DNA from 3 places in the Kitasatospora sp. NPDC096077 genome. Region 2 is predicted to be linked to each of the others. Evidence: predicted binding sites of a transcription regulator. Region 2 holds the regulator's gene; each other region holds the start of a gene.
The links. Region 2 encodes HrcA, which represses chaperone genes, less so after heat shock. Its sites were predicted from a motif close to TTNGCACTCNGNNNNNCNGAGTGCNAA; they were not measured.

Region 1 (6,007 bases), on a different contig from region 2:
GGCATCCCGGCGAAGGTGAAGCCGGAGACGTCGTACTGGCAGGCCGGCGAGGTGGTCCGGCAGTGCAGGCCCATCTGGTACCAGACCGAGGGCAGGCCGGGGCCGAGGTGCGGGTCGTTGGCCAGCAGCGGCTTGCCGGTGGTGGTGTGCGAGCCCGCGACCACCCAGGAGTTGGAACCGATGCCCTGACCGGGGCGGCCGAGCAGCTGCGGCATCGCGTCGATCCGGTCGGTGAGGCCCTGCAGCAGCGCCTTGGTGGTGGCCGCGCCCTGGGCGGTGCCGCCGGTGCCGGGCGCGGCGCCGGGCTGCGGCGAGCCGTCGGCCGGGCGGTAGGTGTCGCCGCCGACGGTGCCGGTCTTCACGATCGTGCCGTTGCGGGCGTACGGGTAGTCCGGGTAGAGCTCGGCGATCTTGTCCGGGCCGAAGTCCTGGGCGAGCAGCGAGCGGTCGATCTCCTCCTGGAGGTTCCCGGAGAGGTTCCAGGCCATCGCCTTGAGCCAGGCCACCGAGTCGACCGGGGTCCACTGCTCGGGCTGGTAGCCGCTGTTGACGGCGCCCAGCAGGGCGTACTCCAGCGAGGCCTTCTCACCGCCGGGGTGCTCGGACAGCCAGGCGTTCACGCCGTCCGCGTAGGCCTGGAGGTTCTTCTTGGTGTCCGGCGAGAGCTTGGTGTCGTACTCCTTCTGCGCCACCTGGCGCCAGCCCATGGTGCGGATGAAGGAGTCGGTGTCGACCTGGCTGTCGCCGAACATCTCGGACAGCCGGCCGGCCGTGATGTGCCGGCGGACGTCCATCTCCCAGAACCGGTCCTGGGCCTGGACGTAGCCCTGGGCGCGGAACAGGTCCTCGTTGGTGTCCGCGTACAGCTGCGGAATGCCGTTGGCGTCGCGCTTGACGTCGACCGGCGCGCTCATGCCCGCCACCTTGACCGTGCCGTCGACCTCCGGGAAGGACGCGCGGACCGCGGTGACCCCGCGGTAGCCGCCGTAGCCGACGCCGGCCACCAGCAGCACGACCAGCACGATCACGATCAGACGGGCGCGCCGGAACTTCTTCGAGCGGGGCATCTGGGTCCTTGCGGTCCTGACTTCGGGGCGGGCGGGCGTGTCCGGGGCCTGGGACCGGGACAGGGCACCACATTAGGCCGAGTCGGCGCACCGCCGTGAACGGGGGACCGAGCTGGGGCGAAGCTAAAGGTATGGCAAAATGTTAGACTGAGTAACGATCCGCAACAGGAGCATTGACGACTTCTTAGCGGGCCGACGCCCGACGGAGTCCTCCCTGTACCAACGGAACGCCCCCAGCACCACCTGACACCCCGCCCGCCCATGCCTGCCCGAGGTGCCACTGCGTGAACGTCGACCACCTGAACCAGCTCCTGCTCGAAGCCTCCGTGATCCTGCTCTTCGCGGTGGTCGCCGTCCGGTTCTCGACCCGATCAGGACTGCCCAGTCTGCTGATCTACCTCGGGATCGGCGTGGCGCTGGGCCAGAACGGGATCGGCGTCACCTTCAACAACGCCGAGCTGACCCAGGTGCTGGGCTACGCGGCACTCGTGGTGATCCTGGCCGAGGGCGGCCTCAAGACCAGTTGGCGCGAGGTCAAACCGGCCATGCCGGCGGCCACCGTGCTGGCCACCGTCGGCGTCGGGATAAGCGTCTTCGTCACCGCGGCCGGCGCCCACTGGCTGGTCGACCTCGACTGGCGGACCTCGCTGCTGCTCGGCGCGATCGTCTCCTCCACCGACGCCGCGGCCGTCTTCTCGGTCCTGCGGATGGTCCCCCTGCCGCACCGGCTGACCGGCCTGCTGGAGGCCGAATCCGGCTTCAACGACGCGCCCGTGGTCATCCTGGTCGTCGCCTTCGCCTCCACCGGCGAACTGGACTCCTGGTACGTGCTGCTCGGCACGATCGCCGCCGAACTGGCGATCGGCGCGGCGGTCGGCCTCGCCGTCGGCAAGCTCGGCGCCTACGCGGTCAAGCACGTCGCACTGCCCTCCTCCGGCCTCTACCCGATCGCCGTGGTGGCGCTCACCGTGCTCGCCTACGCCGGCGGCGCGCTGCTGCACGGCTCCGGCTTCCTCGCCGTCTACATCAGCGCGGTGATCCTCGGGAACTCCAAGCTGCCGCACGGACCCGCCGTGCGCGGCTTCGCCGACGGACTGGCCTGGATAGGGCAGATCGGCATGTTCGTGCTGCTCGGACTGCTGGCCGCGCCGGAGAGCATGGGCGACGCGGTCGTCCCCGCGCTGGTGGTCGGCGCGGTGCTGGTCTTCGTCGCCCGACCGCTGTCGGTGATCCTCACCCTGACCCCGTTCAAGGTGCCCGGCCGCGAACAGGCACTGCTGAGCTGGGCCGGGCTGCGCGGAGCGGTGCCCATCGTGCTGGCCACCATCCCGGTGGTCTCCGGCGCCCACAAGGCCGAGGACGTGTTCAACATCGTCTTCATCCTGGTCGTCGTCTTCACCCTGCTCCAGGGCCCGACCCTGCCGTGGATGGCCAAGCGGCTGCGGATCGGCGAGGGCGCGATGGGCCAGGACCTCGACATCGAGTCCGCGCCGCTGGAGAAGCTGCACGGGCACCTGCTGTCGGTCGCGCTCTCGCCGACCTCGCGGATGTCGGGCGTGGAGATCAGCGAACTGCGGCTGCCCAAGGGGGCCGCCGTCACCCTGGTCGTCCGGGAGGGCAACTCCTTCGTGCCCGACAAGGCGACCATGCTGCGCGGCGGGGACGAGCTGCTGGTGGTCACCACGGACGAGGTCGGCGAGGCGACGGAGCGGCGACTGCGGGCCGTGGACAAGGGCGGCAAGCTGGCGGGGTGGCTGAACGGGCGGTGAGCGCCCGGGGCGGGCCGGGGGCCGGGGCAGCCGCCCCGGCCCGGCCCGGGCCGGTGTGACGTGGGAGGCCTGGGCGGTCCGGGTGGCCTGGCGGGATCTACGCGCGTAACTGTATGCTGGTGCGACTACGTCGTATAACCACCGCTAGACCACCCCCAGCATCTGCCTGACGCAGAGTTGGCGCGACCGCTCGGCGGCCGCGGTCCGGCCCCGGCCCACCAGGCCCGGCCGACCCGGTATCTACCCCGGTCGACGCGCGAGAGGACGACTCTCGGCGCCGTCGGGGCCACACCATGCCCTGCCGCGCTACCAGGCAGCAGGAAGGACCGACCGTGACGGCCCGCCGAACGGTCGAGATCGCCGCGGAATCCGCCCCGGACACCGCGCAGTCCACCGCCCAGGACACCGCTCAGGGCACTCTTCGGTCCGCCGCGACCGACACTGTCGACACCGCCGCCGAGGCGCCCGCCAGGGTCGGGTACGGCGAACTGCTGCGCACCCCCGGCGCCTGGACGTTCCTGTCCCCCGCCCTGGTCGCGCGACTGCCCTACGCGATGCTCAGCATGGGCATCCTGCTGCTCGTCACCCAGACCACCGGCTCGTACGGCACCGCCGGTACGGCCGTCGCCGTCGCCGCCGTCGCCCAGGCCCTGATCGGGCCGCAGACCGGACGGCTGGCCGACCGGTACGGCCAGGCCTCGGTGCTGGTCCCGACCGTGCTGGTGCACGCCGCCTCGGTCGCCCTGCTGATCACGCTGGCGCTCGGCCACGCACCGGCCTGGAGCGTCTACCTGGCCGCCGTCCCCGCCGGGGCGAGCGTGCCGCAGGTCGGCGCGATGGTCCGGGCCCGCTGGGTCTCCACCTTCACCGGCGAGGGCGCCTCGCCCGCCGCCGGGGCCAAGGTGAGCACCGCGTTCGCCTTCGAGTCCGTGACGGACGAGTTCACCTTCGTGGTCGGCCCGATCCTGGCCGCCAACATCGCCGCCCTCGCCAGCCCGGCGGTCGCACTGGTCGTCGAGGCCTCGCTGACCCTGGTCGGCGGTCTGGCCTTCGCGGCCCAGCGGCGCAGTGCCCCGGCCCGGATCCTCCCGGAGCCCGGTGTGAAGCGCGTCTCGGCGCTGGCCTCGCCCGGCGTCCGACTGCTGGTCGGGGCCTTCCTCGGGGTCGGCGCGGTGTTCGGCGGCATGCAGGTGTCGGTCAACGCCTTCGCGGACTCGGTGGGGCAGCACGACTCCGGCGGCACGGTGTACGGGATCTTCGCGGGCGGCTCGATGCTGGCCGGCGTGCTGTACGGCGTGATCGCCTGGCGGCGTCCGGTCCAGCAGCGGATGGTCATCAGCTACACGATGCTGGTGCTCGGCTGCTCGATGCTGTGGGCGATGCCCAACCTGATCGCGCTGACCGTCGCCGGGCTGATCTGCGGCCTGGCCATCGCCCCCACCCTGATCAGCGGCTACACCCTGGTCGAGACCCTGGTCGCGGACGGCGCCAAGACGGAGGCCTTCACCTGGCTGACCGGCGCGATCGGACTGGGACTGGCGCTCGGCTCGATGGCGGCGGGCAAGCTGCTCGACGGCCACGGGCCCTCGGTCGGGTTCCTGGTGCCGGCCGTCGGCGCCGGGCTGGGGCTGATCGCCCTGGTGTCGCTGCGGCACCTGCTGGCGGCCCCGGGCGGGCCGGGACGCGTGGTGGCCTCCTCGGCCGAGCTCGGCAACGCGGCGCAGCTCGTCGGCGCGGCCAAGGGCTGAACCGGTGGTGGGCGGTGACGCGGTACCGGCTCATCTCACACCGGATTCGCTGGACTGATCCAACGGAATACCGCATCATTGACCATCGTTAGCACTCATCAGGCGAGAGTGCCAGGAGGAAGACAAGTGCCCACGTACCAGTACCAGTGCACCGAGTGCGGCAACGGCCTGGAGGCGGTGCAGAAGTTCACCGACGAGGCGCTGACCACGTGCCCCGACTGCCAGGGACGGCTCCGCAAGGTCTTCTCGGCCGTGGGCGTCGTGTTCAAGGGCTCGGGCTTCTACCGGACCGACAGCCGCTCGTCCTCCAGCAGCTCGGTGGGCGCGGGTTCGTCCGCCGGCTCCTCGACGTCGTCGACCTCGACCTCGGGTTCGGGTTCGGGCTCGTCCGGTTCTTCGAGCTCTGCCGGTTCGTCGAGCTCGTCGAGCTCGTCGAGCTCCTCCAGCAGCCCGGCTCCGGCCGCCAGCTGATCTCGGCTCCCGGACTCTCCGGGGGTTGCCGAAACTTCGGGAAGGCCCGTCGGCCCCGCTTCGTGCGGGGGCGGCGGGCCTTTTCGCGCGCTTCCGTCAACTTCCGATGGTCGGCCTCACTCGTGTGAGTGTACGAAGTTGTCCACAGGGGCGGGGTTTTCCACAGGCTGTGGGAACACGCTTTCCGACCGCGCCGGAAAGGCGCATCGTACGGATCACCGGGCCGGATCCAGCCGACCCGGCCGAGTCCGGAGGTGCATCCCGATGACGACCGTGAGCCTGTCCGTTCCGCTGCCCGCGCCCACCGTGCCGCCACGGCGGGAGGTACCGAGCTTCCCGCCGATCCGACGCGGCTGCGGCGGGTGGCACCGCTGGCGCCGGGCCGTCCGGCGACGGGCGGGAGTGCCCGCGCTGGTGCTGCTCGCGGTGGCCGCGGCGCTTGCCACGGGGCCGGCGCGAGCCGGGCTGCCGCCACCCTCGGGGGGCGCGGCGGGGCGCCCTGGTTGTCCGTCCGGTCCCCCGGAGGATCATCCGTGAGCCGAGGCTGAGGAGGTTCACCTGCTGACCGAGAACCGCGACGCGCCGGGCAGGGCCCACCGGCGCCCGTTGTTCCCCGGGATGCGCGGGATTCCCGGTCCTTCTAGTCGCCGTGGTGCGGCGGGCGCTGACTCAGGTACCAGTCCAGCCCCCGCCCACCGCTCTCCCCGGTCCCGGGGCGGTCGCCCCAGCCGGCGTCGGTGTCGTCCCGGGACTGCTGGTCCAGCGGGTCGCGGAAGAGGAGCCGGGCCTTGGCCGCGGTGGAGGTGGAGGTGGAGGTGGTGGAAGGGGTGGAGGCCGGGGTTGGGGTGGAGGAGGAGGGAGGGAGGGAGGAGGGGGAGGGAGGGGCGGGGGTCCCCCCCGCGCCCCGCACCCGGTCTTGGTGCTGGCCCTGGTCCTGCCCCTGGCCGCACCC
Region 2 (6,007 bases):
GTTGCGCCCGCCGCCCATGAACCCGCCGTACATCGCGATCCGGGTCATCGCCCCGGCGAGCACCCCGAGGAAGCCGGCGATGGTCATCACCGCGACGTCCCGGTGGGCGACGTGCGACAGCTCGTGCGCGAGGACGCCCTCCAGCTCCTCCGGTTCGAGCCGGCGCAGCAGGCCGGTGGTGACGCACACCACGGCGTTCTGCGGGTTGCGGCCGGTGGCGAAGGCGTTCGGCATGTCGTTGTCCGCGACCGCCACCCGGGGTTTGGGCATGTCGGCCAGCGCGCAGAGCCGGTCGATGGTGCCGTGCAGCTGGGGGTACTCCTCCTCGGTCACCGGACGGGCGCCCATCGCCCGCTCGGTGATCTTGTCGCTGAACCAGAACTGGGCCACGAACAGCCCGCCGGAGATCAGCACGATCAGCGGCCAGGCCCCGCGCAGCAGCACGATCAGCAGGCCCGTGAAACCGACGTACAGCAGCCCGATCACGAACATCGTCGCGACCATGCGGCCGGTCAGGCCGCGGTCGGGCGCGAAACGGGTGTGCTGGCCCGAGCTCGACATTGCTTGCTCCTCCGTTCGCCGTCGCTTTCGATGCTGCCACCCGGACGGCCCCGGGGCACCACCCCGGCACACGGAGTGTCGTGGCGGCCGTCCGGAACTGCGGGCAGGATCACCCCGGTCGGGCCGTTCCTGCGGTAGGACCCGGGCCGTACACTGGCAGGTACGGTTTTGGCACTCGTGTGCGCAGAGTGCCAAGGTCGGGCCCCTCCGCAGGAGCGGCTCGCAGCATCACAGACGGACAACGCGCGAAGACGGAGGTGCGTGCCCCATGGCCGGAGAGGTCCGCCAACTGGACGACCGCAAGCTCGCCGTGCTGCGCGCGATCGTCCAGGACTACGTGGGCACCGAGGAGCCGGTGGGCTCCAAGGCCCTGGTGGAGCGGCACAACCTCGGGGTGTCCCCGGCGACGGTGCGCAACGACATGGCGGCGCTGGAGGAGGAGGGGTACATCCACCAGCCGCACACCAGTGCGGGGCGGATCCCCACCGACAAGGGCTACCGGCTGTTCGTCGACAAGCTCGCCGAGATCAAGCCGATGAGCTCCCCGGAGCGCCGGGCGATCCGGCACTTCCTGGACGGCGCCGTCGACCTGGACGACGTGGTCACCCGCACGGTGCGGCTGCTCGCGCAGCTGACCCGGCAGGTCGCCGTGGTGCAGTACCCCTCGCTCACCCGCTCGACCGTCCGGCACATCGAGCTGGTGGCGCTGGCCCCGGCCAAGGTGATGCTGGTGCTGATCACCAACACCGGCCGGGTCGAGCAGCGGATGGTCGACTGCCCGGGCACGGTCGGCGAGACGGTCCTGGCGGACCTGCGGTCGCGGATCAACGCGCGGGCGGCCGGTCAGCGGCTGCCGGACGTCCCGGGGCTGCTGGAGGAGCTGCCGGCGGTCTTCGAACAGGCCGACCGCCCGACCGTCAGTACGGTCCTGGCGACGCTGTTCGAGGCGCTCGCCGAACAGAACGAGGAACGGATCATGCTGGCCGGCACGGCCAACCTGACCCGTTTCGGGCACGACTTCCCGCTCACCATCCAGCCGGTGCTGGAGGCCCTGGAGGAGCAGGTCGTCCTGCTCCGCCTCCTGGGTGAGACCACCGACGCCGCGATGACGGTCCGGATCGGGCGGGAGAACGCGTACGAGGGGCTGAATTCCACCTCGGTCGTCTCCGTCGGTTACGGTTCGGGCGACGAGAGCGTGGCCAAACTAGGTGTGATCGGTCCGACCCGGATGGACTACCCGGGCACAATGGGGGCGGTGCGGGCGGTGGCACGGTACGTGGGTCAGATCCTGGCCGAGTCGTAGCAAGCAGCCGCCGTTGAGGGATTCAACGGCGGTGACCAGTCGCAGCACTACTACAGGCGGAACAAGCGGAGCATTTGGTGGCCACGGACTACTACGCGGTACTCGGCGTCCGACGGGATGCGGGGCAGGACGAGATCAAGAAGGCGTTCCGGCGCCTGGCACGCGAACTGCACCCGGACGTCAACCCGGACCCGAAGACGCAGGAGCGGTTCAAGGAGATCAACGCCGCCTACGAGGTGCTCTCCGACCCGCAGAAGCGTCAGGTCTACGACCTCGGCGGCGACCCGCTGTCGCCCGGCGGCGGCGCGGGCGGCTTCGGGGCCGGCGCGGCGGGCTTCGGCTTCTCCGACATCATGGACGCCTTCTTCGGCGCCGCGGCCGGCCAGCGCGGCCCGCGCTCGCGCACCCGCCGCGGCCAGGACGCCATGATTCGGCTGGAGATCACCCTGGAGGAGGCCGCCTTCGGCACCACCAAGGAACTCCAGGTCGACACCGCCGTCACCTGCACCACCTGCAGCGGCGAGGGCGCGGCCCCCGGCACCTCCGCGCAGACCTGTGACATGTGCCGCGGCAAGGGCGAGGTCTCCCAGGTGACCCGCTCCTTCCTGGGCCAGGTCATGACCTCGCGCCCCTGCCCGCAGTGCCAGGGCTTCGGCACCGTCGTGCCGACCCCGTGCCCCGAGTGCGCCGGCGACGGCCGGGTGCGGGCCCGCCGCACCCTGACGGTCAAGATCCCGGCCGGTGTCGACAACGGCACCCGGATCCAGCTGGCCGGCGAGGGCGAGGTCGGCCCCGGCGGCGGCCCGGCCGGCGACCTGTACGTCGAGATCGCCGAGACCACCCACGCGGTGTTCCAGCGGCGCGGCGACGACCTGCACTGCACCGTCACCATCCCGATGACGGCCGCCTCGCTCGGCACCCAGGTGCCGCTGCAGACCCTGGACGGGCTGGAGGAGGTCGACATCCGGCCCGGCACCCAGTCCGGCCAGTCGATCCCGCTGCACGGCAGGGGCATCACCCACCTGCGCGGCGGCGGCCGGGGCGACCTGATAGTGCACGTCGAGGTGCAGACGCCCACCAAGCTCGACGCCGAGCAGGAGGAACTGCTGCGCCGGCTCGCCGTACTGCGCGGCGAGGAGCGCCCGTCCGGCCAGTTCGCGCCGGGCCAGCAGGGGCTGTTCTCGCGCCTGAAGGACGCCTTCAACGGCCGGTAGCCGTCCGTGAGGGGGTGCCGGGGGCCAGCCCCGGCACCCCCTTCGCGTTGTCCCACGTCCCGTTCCCCCGGAGGTTCCCCCGTCATGACCGCGCCCGTCTTCGTCGTCGAGACCGAGCGGCTCGCCGCCGCCGCGCCCGGGGCCGTGGTGCGGCTGGACGGGGCGGAGGGGCGGCACGCGGCCGCGGTGAAGCGGCTGGCGGCCGGCGAGGCGGTGACCCTGGCGGACGGCCTGGGACTCGGCGTGGACGGCACCGTCGCCGCGGTGCTCGGCAAGGACGCGATCGAGGTCACCGTCACCGCGGTGCGCCGGGAGCCGGAGCCGGCCCCGCGGATCGTCGTCGTCCAGGCGCTGCCCAAGGGCGACCGCGGCGAGCTGGCCGTGGAGACCATGACCGAGGTCGGCGTGGACGTGGTGGTCCCCTGGTCCGCCTCGCGCTGCATCACCCAGTGGAAGGGCGAGCGCGGCGCCAAGGCGCTCGCCAAGTGGCGGGCCACCGCCCGGGAGGCGGGCAAGCAGTCCCGCCGGCTGCGCTTCCCCGAGGTGCGCGAGCCGATGACCACCCGGCAGCTGGCCCCGCTGCTGGCACAGGCCGCGCTCGCCGCCGTGCTGCACGAGGAGGGCGCCGAGCCGCTGGCGCAGGCCGCCCTGCCGGACGCCGGGGACATCGTGCTGGTGGTCGGCCCGGAGGGCGGGGTCTCCCCGGAGGAGCTGGCCGCCTTCGCCGAGGCGGGCGCGAAGCCGTACCGGCTGGGCCCGTCGGTGCTGCGCACCTCGACCGCCGGGGTGGCGGCCGGGGCGCTGCTGCTGGGGCGCACCGGGCGCTGGGCGTAACCCCCGCGCGCCGGGCGGGAGTTGCCGAAAACGGAGCGGCTCGTACCCGCACCTGCCTACGCTGGCGGCGTGACGGACTCCCTGAGCACCTCCGCGGGCGCCTATCTGCGCCATCCCCATCTGCACGGTGACCTGGCCGCCTTCGTCGCCGAGGACGACCTCTGGCTCGCCCCGCTGGACGGCGGCCGGGCCTGGCGGCTGACCGCCGATCACCTGCCGGTGCGCCACCCCCGGTTCTCCCCGGACGGGCGGCTCATCGCCTTCACCTCGACCCGGGACGGCGCCCCCGAGGTGCACGTGGTGCCGGTGGACGGCGGTCCGTCCCGGCGGCTCACCCACTGGGGCAACGAGGCGACCCGGGTGCAGGGGTGGACCGCGGACGGGCGTCCGATCGCCACCACCGGCGCGGGCGAGGCCGGGGGGCGCCGCAGCTGGGCGCACGCGCTGCCGCTGGACGGCGGCCCGCCGGTGCGGCTGTCGTACGGGCCGGTCGGCGGGCTGGCCTTCGAACCGGACGGCGACCGCGTGCTGCTGGCCACCTTCAACAACCGCGAGCCGGCCTGGTGGAAGCGCTACCGGGGCGGCCGGGCGGGCCGGCTGTGGCTCGGCCGGGACGAATTCACGCGGATCCACGAGGAGTTGGACGGGCAGCTCGACTCCCCGCTGTGGGTCGCCGGGGACGGCGGGCGCGGCAGCCGGATCGCCTTCCTGTCCGACCACCAGGGCGTCGGCGAGCTGTGGTCCAGCCTCCCGGACGGCACCGACCTGCGCCGGCACGGCACCGACCCGGACGGCTTCTACGCCCGCGGTGCGAGCACCGACGGCACCCGGGTGGTCTTCCACCGGGCCGGCGACCTCTGGCTGCTGGACGACCTGGACACCGCCGCGCCGCGCCGCCTGGACGTCCGGCTGGCCGGCCCGCGCACCGGCCGCCGCCCCCGCCCGGTGTCCGCCGCGCACTGGCTCGACTCCGTCGCCCCGGACCGCACCGGCCGGGCCAGCGCCGCGGTGGTGCGCGGCAGCGTGCACTGGCTGACCCACCGGGAGGGCCCGGCCCGGGTGCTGGACGAGACCCCGGGCGTGCGCGCCCGGCTGGCCCGGGTGGTGCCGGGCGCGGACGGCGCCCAGGGCGTGCTCTGGGTGACCGACGCCGAGGGCGAGGACGCCCTGGAGTACGCCCCCGCCGTGCACGGCCCCGAGCGGCGCCGGCTGGCCGCCGGACAGCTCGGCCGGGTCAACTCGCTGGTGGTCTCCCCGGACGGGAAGCGGGCGGCGCTCGGCGTGCACGACGGCCGGGTGCTGCTGGTCGCCCTGGCCGACGGCGCCGTGCACCAGCTGGACCGCAGTGGCGACGGCGAGGTCAGCGGGCTGGTGTTCAGCCCGGACTCGGCCCACCTGGCCTGGTCCCGCCCGGTGCACCGGATGGGCCCGTACTCGCTGCGCCAGATCGTGCTGGCCGACCTGGCCACCCGCACCGTCGGCGAGGTCACCCCGCAGCGCTTCCTGGACACCTCGCCCGCCTTCACCGCGGACGGCCGCTACCTGGCCTTCCTGTCGGTGCGCACCTTCGACCCGGTCTACGACGCCCACTCCTTCGACCTGTCCTTCCCGAACGGCTGCCGCCCGTACCTGGTCACCCTCGCCGCCGAGACGCCGTCCCCGTTCGGGCCGCGGCGGGCCGGGCGGGCGCCGGGCGGGGAGGAGGACGAGCCCAAGGCGGGCGCGGCGGAGGCCGCCCCGGCGACCGTGGTGGACCTGGCGGGCATCGCCGACCGGATCGTCCCCTTCCCGGTCGAGGGCGGCCGCTTCCACGCGCTGCGCGCCGCCAAGGACGGGCTGCTCTGGACCAGGGCGCCGCTGCTCGGCGAACTCGGCGACGGCGCGGCCTCGCTGGACGACGACCGGCCCCGTCCGGTGCTGGAGCGCTTCGACCTGCGCAAGCGCCGGGTCGAGCAACTGGTGCACGGCGTCGACGACTTCGCGGTCAGCGGGGACGGCACCCGGGTGGCCGTGCAGGACGAGGGCGAACTGCGGATCGTCCCGGCCGACCACAAGGCCGGCGGCGAGGACGAGGAGACCGCCGTCGACCTGGCCC
Region 3 (6,007 bases), on a different contig from region 2:
CTGGGTGGAGGCCAAGCGCCGGGCCGGCGAGGAGGTGCCGATCGCCGACGTCGCGGCCTCCTTCCAGGAGGCGGTCACCGACGTGCTCACCCGCAAGGCCGTCAAGGCGTGCAAGGACAACGGCGTCGACCACCTGATGATCGGCGGCGGCGTCGCGGCCAACTCCCGGCTGCGTGAGATGGCCCAGCAGCGCTGCGACCGGGCCGGGATCCGGCTGCGGGTGCCCCGGCCGGGCCTGTGCACCGACAACGGCGCGATGGTGGCGGCGCTGGGCTCCGAGATGGTGTGGCGCGGCCGCACCCCCTCCGCCTTCGACCTGTCCGCCGACTCCTCGCTGCCGGTGACCGACACCCACGTCCCGGCCACGGCGATCGGCCACGGCGACCTCCACGGCCAGGCCTACGACGCCCTCGGCGGCGGTGCGGCGTGACCGTCGCCGCCATGTGGGAGGCCCGGGCGGCGGACGGCCGCGGGGCCGAACTCGCCGCCTGGGTACGGGAGTCGGCGCTGCCCGCAGTGCGCGGTGCGGCCGGGCTGGAGCGGGCCGAGCTGCTCGCCGCGGCGGGCGAACGGGTGCTGCTGATCACCTGGTGGAGCGGCGAGCCGGTGCCGGTGGCCGACCCGCCGGCCGAGCTGCTCGGCCGGCCGGTGCACCGCTGGTCCTTCACCAGCGAGCACGTCGAGTAGGCCGCGGCGGGGAACCGCCGCCGCGGCCGCTACCGTGCTAGCTGAGAGATGGCTGGACGGGACCGGGAGCGCGCTGCGGTGAACAGGGACGGGCTGAGCAGGACCAGGACGTACGCGGCGGGGGCGCTGGCGCTGCTGGCCTTCGCCACCGCGTGCGGCGACAACGGGGGCGGCGGCAGCGCCGCCCCGGCCGGGAACACGGCGACCACGGCGGCGTCCGGGCCGGCGTCCGCCGCCGGCGGGACGCCGACCGCCGCCGCCACCACGCCCGGCGCGGCCCCGGCCCAGGGCGACGCCGCGGCCTGGGCGAAGTGGAACCTCAAGCCGCTCGCCCCGGCCCCCGCGCCGCCCGCCGACAAGCCCATCAAGCTCGAACGCACCGGCACCGTACCGGTGTTCAGCGATGTGAAGACGAGCGACAAGGTCGTCTTCGTCACCATCGACGACGGCGCCGAGAAGGACCCGAAGTTCGTCGAGATGCTGACCGACCTCAAGGTGCCGATCTCGATGTTCCTGACCAAGGACATCGTCAAGAACGACTACGGCTACTTCAAGCCGCTCCAGGCGCTGGGCAACCACATCCAGAACCACACCGTCACCCACCCGGTGATGAGCAAGCTGTCGGCGGACAAGCAGAAGTCCGAGATCTGCGAGGACCAGGCCGCGCTCACCCAGCAGTACGGCACCGCCCCGCTGCTGTTCCGCCCGCCGTTCGGCGACGGCGCCAACACCCCGATGCTCAACACCTCGGTGCAGCAGTGCGGGCCGCGGGCGATCGTGCTCTGGCGCGAGTCGATGCAGATCCACGACATGCAGTACCAGGCGGCGGACAAGAAGCTGAAGCCCGGCGACATCATCCTGGCGCACTTCCGCGGCCCCAAGGAGCTCAAGGGCGCCACCATGACCCAGATGTTCGGGGACCTGCTGGCCCGGATCCAGGAGCAGGGCTTCTCGGTGGCCCGGCTGGAGGACTACATCCAGGCGCCGGCCTCCTAGGGCGCGCCCTGGAGGCCCGTCACCGGCTGCCCCAGCATCATCAGCGGCCCGTTGTCGGTGCGGCTGAGGATCACCGTGACGCTGTTCGGCCCGGAGGGCTTGAGCTGCCGGCGCAGCTCCTCCGGGGTGATCGCCATCCCGCGCTTCTTGATCACCACCGTGCCGACGCCGCGCTCGCGCAGCAGCGCCTTCAGCTTCTTGACGTGGTACGGCAGCACGTCGGTCAGCTCGAAGGCGTGGGCGTACGGGGTGGCGACCAGCCGGTCCGAGGTCACGTAGGCGATCTTCGGGTCGATCAGCCGGCCGCCGACCTGCTCGGCCACCTCGGCCACCAGATGGGCCCGGATCACCGCGCCGTCCGGCTCGTACAGGTAGCGCCCGACCGGGCCGGCCGGCGGGTCGGGCAGGTCGCCGCCGGTCAGGCTCGCGCCGTGCGGCAGCAGGGTGGCGCGGTGCGGACGGGCCGCCCCGGTGCCGAACCAGAGCACCGCCTCCTTGACGTCCCCGTGGTCGGAGACCCACTCGGCCTCGGCGTCCGCCGGGACGGCCTCGTGCGGGATGCCCGGGGCCACCTTCAGGGCGCCGATCGGGGTCCGCCGCCCGGCCTCGATCGCCCAGGAGAGCGGCGGGGCGTACGCCTCCGGGTCGAACACCCGGCCGCGCGAGGTGCGCCGGGCCGGGTCGGTGAACACCGCGTCGTAGCCGGTGACGTCCACCTCGGCGACGTCCGCGCAGCGCACCTCGACCAGCTCGGCGAGGCCCAGCGCGGCGGCGTTGGCGGCGGTGGCGGCGCAGGCCGCCGGGTCCTTGTCGACGGCCAGCACCCGGATCCCGGCCCGGGCCAGCGCCAGCACGTCCCCGCCGATGCCGCAGCACAGGTCGGCGAGCCGCCGTACGCCCAACTCGGCGAAGCGCCGGGCCCGCCACTCGGCCACGCTGCGCCGGGTGGACTGCTCGACCCCGTTGGGCGTGAAGTACATCAGGTCGGCGTCCGCCCCGAACTTCGCCCGCGCCCGCTGCCGCAGCCGCGCCTGCCCGAACGCCGCCGACACCAGCTCCGCCGGGTGCTCCCGCCGCAGCCGGGTGGCCAGCGCCAGCTCCTCCTCGGGGGCGAACTCGCGCAGTTCGGCGAGCAGGGCCTGACCCTCGGGGGTCAGCAGGGGCTGGAGGTTCTCGGTGTCCACGGGCCCATTCTCGCGGGTCGCGGGTACCGGGGCGGCGGCGTGCTCACCAGAGGGCGCCCGTGGAGAGCAGGGCCGGGGCGACGAACGGGGAGAGCGCGGCGGCGACGGGGAGGTACCGGTAGCCCGTCCGGTGGCTGCGCACGGCGACCACGACGTCCACCACCAGGGCGACGAGCGGGCCGGCGATCATCCCGTACCCCAGGAAGGCCCACATGAGGCCGTCGCCGTCGTCCCCGTGGCCGGGGCCGGAGCCGAGGGCGCAGACGAGGGAGAAGACGGCCAACGGGAGTACGGCCCCCAGCAGGGGCAGCGACAGCAGGGAGAGGGAAGCGTCCTTCAACCGGGACGGGCCGATGCGGGCCGGGGTGTCGGTCATGGCACGAGTCTGGCCGTGGGCGCAGCGGTCGCACATGAGTACGGCTACTCAACCGCGGAGCGGGCTCCATTGGCGCGCCGTTGGCACTCTGGTTGACTGAGTGCTAGCGGCGGCCTATGGTCGTCCTTGGCACTCCCCACTGGGGAGTGCTAACGCGAAGACGCGTGTCTGACCCCCGCGACGGCAGGCCCGCAGGTTCGCCACCTACCCGTTAGAAAACCCCGTAATCTCCGAAGGGGAGCTCGGACGTGACCACCAGCAGCAAGGTTGCCATCAAGCCGCTCGAGGACCGCATCGTGGTCCAGCCGCTCGACGCCGAGACCACCACGGCCTCCGGCCTGGTTATCCCGGACACCGCCAAGGAGAAGCCCCAGGAGGGCGTCGTCCTGGCCGTCGGCCCGGGTCGCTTCGAGGACGGCCAGCGTCTGCCGCTCGACGTCGCCGTCGGTGACATCGTCCTGTACTCGAAGTACGGCGGCACCGAGGTGAAGTACCGGGGCGAGGAGTACCTCGTCCTCTCGGCCCGCGACGTTCTCGCCATCATCGAGAAGTAATCGCAGTACCGAGAAGCAAGTCGTTCCGACCCGCCCCGGATCCGTGTCCCTAGTGACAGGGGCCCGGGGCGTGGTTGTTGGTTCACGTAGTTCGGCGGCCGGTCGGCCGGCCGCAGCCCCGAGGGAATAGGGAACATGGCGAAGATCCTGCAGTTCGACGAGGACGCGCGCCGCTCGCTGGAGCGCGGTGTCAACAAGCTGGCCGACACCGTCAAGGTGACCATCGGCCCCAAGGGCCGCAACGTCGTCATCGACAAGAAGTTCGGCGCCCCGACCATCACCAACGACGGTGTCACCATCGCCCGTGAGGTCGAGCTGGACGACCCGTACGAGAACCTTGGCGCGCAGCTCGTCAAGGAGGTCGCCACCAAGACCAACGACGTCGCGGGTGACGGCACCACCACCGCCACCGTGCTGGCCCAGGCCCTGGTCAACGAGGGTCTGCGCAACGTCGCCGCCGGTGCCGGCCCGGCCGCCCTGAAGAAGGGCATCGACAAGGCCGTCGCCGCCGTCTCCGAGCACCTGCTGTCCATCGCCCGCGAGATCGAGGGCAAGGACGACGTCGCCGCCGTCGCGTCCCTCTCCGCGCAGGACACCCAGGTCGGCGAGCTGATCGCCGAGGCGATCGACAAGGTCGGCAAGGACGGTGTCATCACCGTCGAGGAGTCGAACACCTTCGGCGTGGAGCTGGACTTCACCGAGGGCATGCAGTTCGACAAGGGCTACCTGTCGCCGTACTTCGTCACCGACGCGGAGCGTCAGGAGGCGGTCCTCGAGGACCCGTACATCCTGATCAACCAGGGCAAGATCTCCTCCATCCAGGAGCTGCTGCCGCTGCTGGAGAAGATCCTGCAGTCCGGCGCCTCCAAGCCGCTGCTGATCATCGCCGAGGACGTCGACGGCGAGGCGCTGTCGACCCTGGTCGTCAACAAGATCCGTGGCACCTTCAACGCCGTCGCCGTCAAGGCCCCGGGCTTCGGCGACCGCCGCAAGGCGATCCTCGGCGACCTGGCCGTCCTGACCGGCGGCACGGTCATCTCCGAGGAGGTCGGCCTCAAGCTCGACCAGGCCGGTCTGGACGTGCTGGGCACCGCCCGCCGCGTGACCATCACCAAGGACGAGACCACCATCGTCGACGGTGCCGGTGACAGCGAGGCCGTGGCCGGCCGCGTCGCCCAGATCAAGGGCGAGATCGCCGCGACCGACTCCGACTGGGACCGCGAGAAGCTGCAGGAGCGCCTGGCCAAGCTGGCCGGCGGCGTCTGCGTCATCAAGGTCGGCGCCGCCACCGAGGTGGAGCTGAAGGAGCGCAAGCACCGCCTGGAGGACGCCATCTCGGCGACCCGCGCCGCGGTCGAGGAGGGCATCGTCGCCGGCGGTGGCGCCTCCCTGGTCCACGCCGCCAAGGTGCTGGACGGCGGCCTGGGCCTGTCGGGTGACGAGGCCACCGGTGTCGCCGTGGTCCGCAAGGCGCTGCACGAGCCGCTGCGCTGGATCGCCCAGAACGCCGGCCTGGAGGGCTACGTCATCACCTCCAAGGTCTCCGAGCTGGAGGCCGGCCAGGGCTACAACGCCGCCACCGGCGAGTACGGCGACCTGGTGAAGGCCGGCGTCATCGACCCGGTCAAGGTCACCCGCTCCGCCCTGGAGAACGCCGCCTCGATCGCCTCCCTGCTGCTCACCACCGAGACCCTCGTGGTGGAGAAGAAGGAAGAGGAGGCCGACGCCGGCCACTCGCACGGCGGTCACGGCCACTCGCACTGAGGCCGATAGCCACAGCGGTTGACCGGAGGCCCGGTCCACGCCCCCGCGAGGGGGTGCGGACCGGGCCTCTGTGTTGTCGCCCGCTCGCCTCCGGGGCGCTCTGATCCGGTGCCCACGGTCGGCGCTCCCTCGCTCCTCCGTCGCTCCCTCGCTTCTCCCTTTCGGCACCGGCGCGCCCCTTCGGCTCGGGGCGGGGCGGGGGCTTGGTGCTGCGGTGTTCCAGGCTTCAACTATCAGTAGAATTTTGCAGAATGCAAAGATTGCCTTATAACTGAGGCATGATCGAGGCCCGCCATCTGCGCGTCCTGCGTGCCGTCGCCCGCACCGGCTCCTTCTCCGCCGCCGCCCGTGAGCTGGGGTGTACGCAGCCTGCCATCAGCCAGCAGATGAAGGCGCTGGAGAAGTCGGTGGACACCCCGCTGGTGGTCCGCTCGGGCCGCGGGATG

Region 1: the regulator HrcA is predicted to act here: its motif matches at 4,673-4,699, upstream of ABTZ03_RS25515 (FmdB family zinc ribbon protein).
Region 3: the regulator HrcA is predicted to act here: its motif matches at 3,324-3,350, upstream of groES (co-chaperone GroES).

The regions. Positions count from the first base shown of each region.
Region 1 covers NZ_JBEOSV010000032.1:66,530-72,536, forward strand. The annotation lists gene ABTZ03_RS25500 (penicillin acylase family protein) at 1-1,067, opposite strand, end outside; gene ABTZ03_RS25505 (potassium/proton antiporter) at 1,352-2,836, shown strand; gene ABTZ03_RS25510 (MFS transporter) at 3,325-4,584, shown strand; gene ABTZ03_RS25515 (FmdB family zinc ribbon protein) at 4,711-5,055, shown strand; gene ABTZ03_RS25520 (hypothetical protein) at 5,696-6,007, opposite strand, start outside.
Region 2 covers NZ_JBEOSV010000002.1:129,503-135,509, forward strand. The annotation lists gene htpX (zinc metalloprotease HtpX) at 1-561, opposite strand, end outside; gene hrcA (heat-inducible transcriptional repressor HrcA) at 830-1,864, shown strand; gene dnaJ (molecular chaperone DnaJ) at 1,942-3,078, shown strand; gene ABTZ03_RS02405 (16S rRNA (uracil(1498)-N(3))-methyltransferase) at 3,163-3,912, shown strand; gene ABTZ03_RS02410 (S41 family peptidase) at 3,982-6,007, shown strand, end outside.
Region 3 covers NZ_JBEOSV010000003.1:119,862-125,868, reverse strand. The annotation lists gene tsaD (tRNA (adenosine(37)-N6)-threonylcarbamoyltransferase complex transferase subunit TsaD) at 1-430, shown strand, start outside; gene ABTZ03_RS04110 (hypothetical protein) at 427-687, shown strand; gene ABTZ03_RS04105 (polysaccharide deacetylase family protein) at 766-1,683, shown strand; gene ABTZ03_RS04100 (THUMP-like domain-containing protein) at 1,680-2,867, opposite strand; gene ABTZ03_RS04095 (hypothetical protein) at 2,911-3,243, opposite strand; gene groES (co-chaperone GroES) at 3,492-3,797, shown strand; gene groL (chaperonin GroEL) at 3,933-5,561, shown strand; gene ABTZ03_RS04080 (LysR family transcriptional regulator) at 5,840-6,007, shown strand, end outside.